Regions from separate parts of the Streptomyces sp. NPDC051907 genome, predicted to be linked through region 1. Evidence: riboswitches for the same ligand, from Rfam matches in the RefSeq annotation. Region 1 holds a riboswitch; the other holds the start of a gene.

What was found. A riboswitch is a leader RNA that binds a small molecule or an ion and turns the genes downstream of it on or off. The one in region 1 is predicted to bind cyclic di-AMP.
Region 2: another riboswitch for cyclic di-AMP. It lies ahead of AB0M39_RS13940 (M23 family metallopeptidase); the one in region 1 lies ahead of AB0M39_RS22790 (transglycosylase family protein).

The regions. Positions count from the first base shown of each region.
Region 1 is NZ_JBFAYB010000045.1:10,197-15,016, forward strand. It holds gene AB0M39_RS22780 (cytochrome P450) at 1-499, shown strand, start outside; gene AB0M39_RS22785 (transglycosylase family protein) at 613-1,539, shown strand; cyclic di-AMP (ydaO/yuaA leader) riboswitch at 1,803-1,978, shown strand; gene AB0M39_RS22790 (transglycosylase family protein) at 1,982-2,641, shown strand; gene eno (phosphopyruvate hydratase) at 3,308-4,588, shown strand; gene AB0M39_RS22800 (septum formation initiator family protein) at 4,680-4,820, shown strand, end outside.
Region 2 is NZ_JBFAYB010000019.1:85,472-90,291, forward strand. It holds gene AB0M39_RS13930 (pitrilysin family protein) at 1-688, shown strand, start outside; gene AB0M39_RS13935 (pitrilysin family protein) at 706-2,088, shown strand; cyclic di-AMP (ydaO/yuaA leader) riboswitch at 2,317-2,479, shown strand; gene AB0M39_RS13940 (M23 family metallopeptidase) at 2,492-3,262, shown strand; gene AB0M39_RS13945 (GntR family transcriptional regulator) at 3,539-4,225, shown strand; gene AB0M39_RS13950 (HPr family phosphocarrier protein) at 4,416-4,697, opposite strand; partial or broken gene AB0M39_RS13955 (GNAT family N-acetyltransferase) at 4,787-4,820, shown strand, end outside.

The DNA of each region.
Region 1 (4,820 bases):
CCTGATCGGGAACGGGGTGTACGCGCTGCTGCGCAACCCCGGGGAGCGGGACCGGCTCCAGGCGTCCCTCGCGGCGGGGGAGACGGGTCTGCTCGCCTCCGGCGTGGAGGAACTCCTGCGCTACGACGGGCCGGTGGAGATCGCCACCTGGCGGTTCGCCACCGAGAAGCTGAGCCTCGGCGGGCAGCGGATCGAGGCCGGAGACCCCGTCCTGGTGGTGCTCGCCGCCGCCGACCGGGACCCCGAGCGGTTCGCCGAGCCCGACGCCCTCGATCTGTCGAGAAGCGACAACAAGCACCTCGGATACGGCCACGGCATCCACTACTGCCTCGGCGCCCCGCTCGCCCGGCTGGAAGGGCAGACCGCCATCGCGACGCTGCTCAGGAGGGCGCCGGACTTGCGGCTTGCGGGCGATCCGGACGATTTGCGGTGGCGTGGGGGTCTCATTATGCGTGGATTGCGCACTCTGCCGGTTGAGTTCACACCCCAGCAGAACTGACGGTCCATCATGTTCGTGACTTTCACGTGATCTCCGCTGCATCGACTTGTGACTCGCGTTCGAATGCCGCTACGTTCACCGTCGATCCAAGCTGTCACGCGAAAGGCAACCGCATGCGCTCCGGGAACGGACGGCACCGCCGACCCCGTCAGGCTCCGGCCCTCGTCGTCGCGGCAGGGGTGACGGGATCGGCCATCGCGATCCCGCTGCTCGGCGCGACCTCGGCCTCGGCCGCCGACGGCACCACATGGGACCGCGTCGCCGAGTGCGAGAGCAGCGGCATGTGGAGCGCCGACCTCGGCAACGGGTACTACGGCGGGCTCCAGCTCTCCCAGGAGACGTGGGAGACCTACGGCGGCACGGCGTACGCGCCGCGCGCCGACCTCGCGAGCCGCACCGAGCAGATAGCCGTGGCCGAGATGGTCCTGGCCGCGCAGGGGCCGGACGCCTGGCCCGGCTGCTCGTCCATCGCCGGACTGAAGATCGCGGGATCGGCCGACGGCGTCACCGCCCAGCCGACGCCGCGGCCGAGCGCCCCGATCGACCAGCCCTCCGGCGAGCCGACCGGCGAGGCGGCCGAGACCACCTCCGACAAGCCGGAGAAGGAGTCGTCCTCCGACGAGCCGGCGGCCCCCTCGAAGCCGGAGCAGTCCGCCCAGCCGAGCGCGCCCGCCCGCAGCGAGGAGAGCGCCGAGCCCTCCAAGGGCGCGACCCCCGAGTCGGGCTCCGGCGCCGGGAAGCACCGCGGCGAGCCGGCGCCCGAGGGGACCGAGTCGGGCAATACGGACAATGAGCGTGAAAGCGGCCGACATGCCTCACGGGGTGACGGTTCAACACGTGAGCCTGCGAATGCGGACACTTCGCCCGGCGAGTACACGGTCCGCACCGGCGACAGCCTGTGGACCATCGCCGACGAGCAGGAGGTGCCCGGCGGCTGGACCGCGCTCTACGAGGCGAACCGGAAGGCCGTCGGCGAGGACCCGGACCTGATCCTTCCTGGCCAGAGCCTCGATCTGGACCACTCCTCCGACCCGAAGTAGCGGCAGTTCGCGGGCTTATGTCCGTTCTGTGTAAGTGAGACAAGGGTCTCTTTGTCCTAACTGGCGTGGCTCGCCTACCGAATGTGCACACTTCGCCCCCGACCTGCGGAAATGTAATCGCCCCAAAGGGCGGAAAGGGCGATTTCTCCCCGATGTTCGTCTTTGAACATCGGGGAGCGGTGTGTCTACGGTCTGACCGCTCGCCATCGCGGGCACCGCTGACCGTCACGCCGAATCCTGCCGTCGGTCGGGGGGACCAGTCGTCGCGTCATGCGCCGAAGGCAGGAGCGGGGGACCCAGGTAAGCGCCGCCCCCCGGCCGTTGCTGACGAACGGCCGTGGAACGGCTTGGGGTGAAGCCGCGCGCTAGGTCGCGCGGCCGGGCAACTCATCTGGCCCGAACCCGACAGCTCACCTCGTAGGCGTCGGTGAGGAGATGTCCCATGCTGTTCTCCAGCAAGTCCAAGCACCGTCGTCCCTCGAAGGCCACCCGCATCGCCACGCTCGCCGGCATCACGGGTGCGGCCGTCGCCGCCCCGCTGCTCGGCGCCACCTCCGCCTCCGCCGCGACCGCCTCCGAGTGGGACACCGTCGCCCAGTGCGAGTCCGGCGGCGACTGGTCCATCAACACCGGCAACGGCTTCTACGGCGGCCTGCAGTTCTCCGCCTCCACCTGGGCCGCGTACGGCGGCACCGCGTACGCCGCGACCGCCGACCAGGCGTCGAAGTCGCAGCAGATCCAGGTCGCCGAGAAGGTCCTCGCGGGCCAGGGCAAGGGCGCGTGGCCGCACTGCGGCGTGGGCCTGTCCGACGCCGCGTACACCGGCGCCGCGGAGAAGGCCGCCCCGGCTCCGGCCAAGCCCGCCGCTCCGAAGCGCGCCGAGGCGCCCACGACCCGCTCCGAGCGCCCCGCGGCGCCGGCGAAGGCGAAGGCCGTGAAGAAGGGCGACGGCGAGTACAAGGTCAAGGCCGGTGACACGCTGGGCTCGATCGCCGAGGAGAAGAAGGTCGAGGGCGGCTGGAAGAAGCTGTTCGACCTGAACAAGGACGTCGTGGACGACGCGAATGTGATCTACCCGGGTCAGCTGCTTCACCTGAGCTGATCTGGTGTGGGGCGTGCCCCGCGAGACCCGGTGGACCCGGCGGCCCACCGGTGCTCGCGGGGCACTGCTCTGCGCGGACGCGCCCCCCGTCCCCGGGGGCTCCGCCCCCGGACCCCCGCGCCTCAATCGCCGGCGAGGCTGATTTGGGGCGCTGCCCCGGACCCCGCGCCTCAATCGCCGGCGGGGCTGAATGTCGGTCGCCTCAAACGCCGGCGGGGCTGGATGTGCCCGGGAAACCCAGCCCGTCCGGCGATTGAGGACACGGCCGAAGGCCGTACGGGGGCGCAGCCCCCCGAGGCAACGGTGACATGCCCTGTGCGGGCTGCCCGCGGGGCGCTGCCCCGGACCCCGCGCCTCAAACTCCCCCAGACTTCGTCCGGGGGGACCCCCACGGGGCTTGGTTTGCGGCTCAAGCGCCCACGGGGCTGGATGTACCCGGCGAGGCTGAGTGTGCGCGGCCGGGCTGAGGTAGGGCCGGTATACGCGGAGCGATTCGCGTTACTCATAAGTAGATGTCGGCTGCTTTGTCCCATATCCCCGCCCTTCACGCCGTTTTTCGTCCCAGCGGGCGGGCATCGGCTGGCCGAGGGTCCGCAGCCGGTTAGGCTCTTGTCGCAAGGCCAAAGAGACCTTGCGTATAGCGTCACATCCCAGAAGGAGATGCTCGTGCCGTCCATCGACGTCGTCGTAGCCCGGGAAATCCTGGACTCCCGAGGCAACCCCACGGTCGAGGTCGAGGTTGGCCTCGACGACGGCAGCACCGGCCGTGCTGCTGTCCCGTCCGGCGCCTCCACCGGTGCGTTCGAGGCTCTTGAGCTCCGCGACGGTGACCAGAACCGCTACCTCGGCAAGGGCGTCGAGAAGGCCGTCCTCGCCGTCATCGAGCAGATCGGCCCGGAGCTCGTCGGCTACGACGCCACCGAGCAGCGCCTGATCGACCAGGCGATGTTCGACCTGGACGCCACCCCGGACAAGTCCTCCCTCGGCGCCAACGCCATCCTCGGCGTCTCCCTCGCCGTCGCGCACGCCGCCTCCGAGGCGTCCGACCTGCCGCTTTTCCGCTACCTCGGCGGCCCGAACGCGCACCTGCTGCCCGTTCCGATGATGAACATCCTGAACGGCGGCTCGCACGCCGACTCCAATGTGGACATCCAGGAGTTCATGATCGCGCCGATCGGCGCGGAGTCCTTCTCCGAGGCCCTGCGCTGGGGCGCGGAGGTCTACCACACCCTCAAGTCCGTCCTGAAGACCAAGGGCCTGTCCACCGGTCTCGGCGACGAGGGCGGCTTCGCCCCGAACCTCGGCTCCAACCGCGAGGCGCTCGACCTCATCCTCGAGGCGATCAAGCAGGCCGGCTACGCCCCGGGCAAGGACATCGCGCTCGCGCTCGACGTCGCCGCGTCCGAGTTCTACAAGGACGGCAAGTACGAGTTCGAGGGCAAGTCCCGCTCGGCCGCCGAGATGACCGAGTACTACGCGGAGCTCGTCGCCGCGTACCCGCTCGTCTCCATCGAGGACCCGCTGTTCGAGGACGACTGGGACGGCTGGAAGACCATCACCGACAAGCTCGGCGCGAAGGTCCAGATCGTCGGCGACGACCTGTTCGTCACCAACCCGGAGCGTCTGGCCCGCGGCATCGAGGAGGGCTCCGCCAACGCCCTGCTGGTCAAGGTCAACCAGATCGGCTCGCTGACCGAGACGCTGGACGCCGTCGAGCTCGCCCAGCGCAACGGCTTCAAGTGCATGATGTCCCACCGCTCGGGCGAGACCGAGGACGTCACCATCGCCGACCTCGCCGTCGCCGTGAACTGCGGTCAGATCAAGACCGGCGCCCCGGCCCGCTCGGACCGCGTCGCCAAGTACAACCAGCTGCTGCGCATCGAGGAGATCCTCGACGACGCCGCGGTGTACGCGGGCCGCTCGGCGTTCCCCCGCTTCAAGGGCTGATCGGGCTCACTGCCCCAAGCCTCCGTACGTCCCCGGTCGCGGTCCCGTACCGTGTCCGGGGACGTACGCGCGTAATAGGGGAGGCGAGACGATGGCACGCAGCGGGGACCAGGACCGGTTCTCCACGGCGACCAGGCTGCGGCTGCTCGGAGAGCAGACCGCGGCCCGCGTCTACCGGTCCCAGAGCCGCAGGCAGGCCCGCCGGTCCCGGCTGACCGGCCGCGCGGCCTTC
Region 2 (4,820 bases), on a different contig from region 1:
GTACTTCGGCTCCATCCCCTCCCACGACGGCAAGCAGCCGCCGCGCGACGGCTCGCTCCCCGAGGTCATCGGCGAGCAGCTGCGCGAGGAGATCCGCGAGGAGGTCCCGGCGCGCGCGCTGATGGCCGCCTATCGGCTGCCGCACGACGGCACCCGCGAGTGCGACGCCGCGGACCTGGCGCTGACCGTGCTGGGCGGCGGCGAGTCCTCCCGGCTCCACAACCGCCTGGTCCGCCGCGACCAGACCGCCGTGGCGGCCGGATTCGGCCTGCTGCGCCTGGCCGGCGCGCCCTCGCTGGGCTGGCTGGACGTCAAGACGTCCGGCGGCGTGGAGGTGCCCCAGATCGAGGCCGCGGTCGACGAGGAGCTGGCGCGGTTCGCCGCCGAGGGCCCCACGCCCGAGGAGATGGAGCGCGCGCAGGCCCAGTTGGAGCGCGAGTGGCTGGACCGGCTCGGCACGGTCGCCGGGCGCGCCGACGAACTGTGCCGGTTCGCCGTGCTGTTCGGCGACCCCCAGCTGGCGCTGACCGCCGTGCAGCGGGTGCTGGAGGTGACCGCCGAGGAGGTGCAGGCGGTCGCCAAGGCCCGGCTGCGCCCCGAGAACAGGGCGGTGCTGGTCTACGAGCCGGTCGCCGCCGAAGACGGCGCCGACAACGACAGCGACGACAACGAGGGAGCCGACCAGTGAGCGACGCTGCCGTCAGCATGGACTTCCACCCGCAGCCGCAGGCCGGCGAGGCCAGGCCGTGGGCCTTCCCGGCCCCCGAGCGCGGCACGCTCGACAACGGCCTGACCGTGCTGCGCTGCCACCGCCCCGGCCAGCAGGTCGTGGCCGTGGAGCTCTCCCTCGACGCTCCCCTGGACGCCGAGCCGGAGGGCCTCGACGGCGTCGCCACGATCATGGCGCGCGCCCTGTCCGAGGGCACCGACAAGCGCTCGGCGGAGGAGTTCGCCGCCGAGCTGGAGCGCTGCGGCGCCACCCTGGACGCGCACGCCGACCACCCCGGCGTCCGGGTCTCTCTGGAGGTCCCGGTCTCCCGGCTGCCCAAGGCGCTCGGCCTGCTGTCCGAGGCCCTGCGCGCGCCCGCGTTCGCGAGCAGCGAGGTCGAGCGCCTGGTCCGCAACCGCCTGGACGAGATCCCGCACGAGCAGGCCAACCCGGCCCGCCGCGCCGCCAAGGAGCTGTCCAAGCAGCTCTTCCCGGCCTCCTCGCGCATGTCGCGCCCCCGCCAGGGCACGGAGGAGACCGTCAAGCGCATCGACGCGGCGGCCGTGCGTGCCTTCTTCGAGGGGCATGTGCGGCCCGCCACGGGCACCGCGGTGATCGTGGGCGACCTGACGGGCGTCGACCTGGACGCCGTCCTCGCCGACACCCTGGGCGGCTGGACCGGCGACAAGGCCGATCTGCGCCCCATGCCGCCGATCACCGCGGACGACACCGGCCGCGTGGTGATCGTGGACCGGCCCGGCGCCGTGCAGACGCAGCTGCTGATCGGCCGCATCGGCGCGGACCGGCACGACCGCGTCTGGCCGGCGCAGGTCCTCGGCTCGTACTGCCTGGGCGGCACCCTCACCTCCCGGCTGGACCGCGTCCTGCGCGAGGAGAAGGGCTACACCTACGGCGTACGGGCCTTCGGCCAGGTGCTGCGCTCCGCATCCCCGACCGCCCCGGGCGGGGCCACGGGCGCCTCGATGCTCGCCATCAGCGGCTCCGTGGACACCCCCAACACCGGCCCGGCGCTGGACGACCTCTGGAAGGTGCTGCGCACGCTCGCGGCCGAGGGCCTCACCGACGCCGAGCGCGACGTCGCCGTGCAGAACCTGGTGGGCGTGGCCCCGCTGAAGTACGAGACGGCCGCGTCCGTCGCGGGCACGCTCGCCGACCAGGTCGAGCAGCACCTCCCGGACGACTATCAGGCGCAGTTGTACGTACGGCTCGCCGAGACGGGCACCGTGGAGGCGACGGCCGCGGCCGTCAGCGCCTTCCCGGTGGACCGCATGGTCACCGTGCTCGTCGGCGACGCCGCGCAGATCGCGGAGCCGGTCAAGGCGCTGGGCATCGGCGAAGTGACTGTTGTCACAGGCTGATTGACCTCCCGCCGTCCCCGGCGCGCGGCACGACAACTCCACAGCAGGAAACGGAACCCCGGCTTCAGTGCGATGCCCGGGGTTCCGTCGTATGTCCGTTTTGTTGGCTAGTTGCCTGTCTGCCCTGTGGCGTGCGCTACAAAAAGGGCCGTCTGTTTGGCGATTGAAAGAGCGCCCGCCTAGCGTCAGTGCGGCTGTTCGCCAGTAGCCCGCCGCACCCGCGGCATCGGACAGTCATCGCCGAGTCCCCGTCAGGCGCGAGCCTGGGGAGCCGGGGACCCACTCAGTCCCTGGGGTGAATCGGACGCCTTCGCAGCCGCGGAGGGGCCCGTAGGAGACCTTCCTGCTCCGAACCCGTCAGCTAACCCGGTAGGCGAGAAGGAAGGAAAGGATCAGCCTCTCCATGGCGTTCACCCGTGCCACCGGGAAGCACCGTGCCCCGAGCCGCCTGTCGCGCAAGAGCGCGAACATGGCAGGCGTAGCGGCCCTCGCCACCACCGGCGTCATCGGAACCCTCGCTTCCCCGGCGCTCGCCGCCGAGCCCGGCGCCCCCTCCATGGAGGACACCGGCACCCTGCAGACAGTCGCCGTCGACTCCCTCGCGGACGAGATCGCCGACCAGGCCGAGGTGCAGCGGCTGGAGGCCGACCGCGCCGCCGCCAAGGCGAAGGCCGAGGCCGAGGCGAAGCGCCAGGCCGAGGCCCGCGTCAAGGAGGCCCGCGAGGCCAAGGAGCGCGCCGACCGCGAGGCAGAGCGCAAGCGCCTGCTCTCCTTCACCGCCCCGGTCGCCGGCTCGTATGTCAGCACCGCCTACCAGGCCGGCGGCGCCGCCTGGTCCTCCGGCAGCCACACCGGCGTCGACTTCCACGCCGCCTCCGGCTCCTCGGTCGTGTCCGTCGGCATGGGCACCGTCGTGGAGGCGGGCTGGGGCGGCGCGTACGGCAACAACGTCGTGATCAAGATGCACGACGGCACGTACACGCAGTACGGCCACCTCTCCTCCATCGGCGTCTCGGTCGGCCAGGACGTCACCCCGGGCCAGCAGATCGGCCTCTCCGGCTCCACCGGCAACTCCTCGGGCCCCCACCTCCACTTCGAGGCCCGGAGCACGGCGGAGTACGGCTCCGACATCAACCCGGTCTCCTACCTGCGCTCCCACGGCGTCAAGGTCTGATCACCGGCCGCCGGGCGCCCGCACCAGGGCGCCGCGCGTCCGCCTGATCCCGCTCTCCTTCTCGAAGGCCCCGGTCCCCGCCGGGGCCTTCGGCGTTCCCCGGCCCCGCCCGCCTCCCGGCCCCCGAACCGCCCTCGCCGTCGCCCGCGGCGCTTCCTGGCCAAAAGGTGTCCATGGATTTCGGTGGGCCATCGGAAAATCGCGTCCGTTGCAATAGGGTTGCCGAACAGAAGTCAATCGGCTGCGTTTCGCGCGGATTAAAGCGGAGGTTCGGTCATGCGCATTCCTGCGCATTCGGTATGCACGGCGATCCGCGACGACATCGTCTCCGGTGTATTCGCGCGCGGCAGCCGGCTCACCGAGGAGCAGCTCGCCCGCCGCTACGGCGTCTCCCGGGTCCCGGTGCGCGAGGCCCTGCGCACCCTGGAGTCCGAGGGCTTCGTCACTACCCGCCGGCACGCCGGCGCCTGTGTCGCCGAGCCCACCGAGCAGGAGGCCGCGGACCTGCTGGACATCCGTCTGCTGCTGGAGCCGCTGGGCGCCGCCCGCGCCGCCCAGCGCCGCACCGACGCGCACCTCAAGGTGCTGCGCGGCCTGGTCAGGCTGGGCCAGGAGCGGGCGCGGCGCGGCCAGGGCGAGGATCTGCGCTCCCTGGGCGGCTGGTTCCACGAGACGCTCGCCCAGGCCTCCCAGAGCCCCGGGCTGACCGCCCTGCTCACCCAGCTGCGGCACAAGATCGCGTGGATGTACGCGGTCGAGCAGCCGGCCAGGCCCGTCGAGTCCTGGGCCGAGCACGGCGCGATCGTGGACGCGGTGGCGCGCGGCGACGGCGAGCGCGCCCGCGCGCTGACCGCCCTGCACGCCGAGCGGGCGGTGGCCGCTCACCGGCTGCGCGGACAGGAGCGCACAAGGACCGTGAGGACTTCGCAACATGCCGTAAACACCGCGAGCCTCCGGCATTAACAGTCGCGCCGTATACAAAGGGAAGGAATTATCGGGGGGCCTGTCCTGCTGCCCGAATTCCTATTCCGGTCTGTCGGTCTGTCCCTGGATCCGCTCGCGTGGATCCAGCCGGATATCTCCGTCCCGGAATAGAACGGAGCCGCGGTCTCCCGAATTCGGGATCCGCGGCTCTGTCGTGGGCGACTGCGGCTCAGACGGTCTCCGGGAGCTCCTCGAGGCCCTCGGCGACCAGCTTGGCCAGACGGTCCAGGGCGACGTCGGCGCCGTCCGCCTCGGAGGCGAGCACGATCTCCTCGCCGCCCTGCGCGCCCAGCCCGAGCACGGCGAGCATGGAGGCGGCGTTGACGGGGCTGCCGTCGGCCTTGGCGATCGTCACGGGGACGCCGGACGCCGTGGCGGCACGGACGAAGATGGAAGCGGGGCGGGCGTGAAGGCCCTCGGCCCAGCCGACATTGACGCGGCGCTCAGCCATGGTGTTGCCCTTCAAGTCTTAGCGGGTTGTCTAGACCAGTCTCTCATGTACTCCGGCGTGCTCCTGTCGACTCACCGTACGCTTCTCCCATGCAGCCTCCGCAGCAGCCGGATCAGGTTTCCG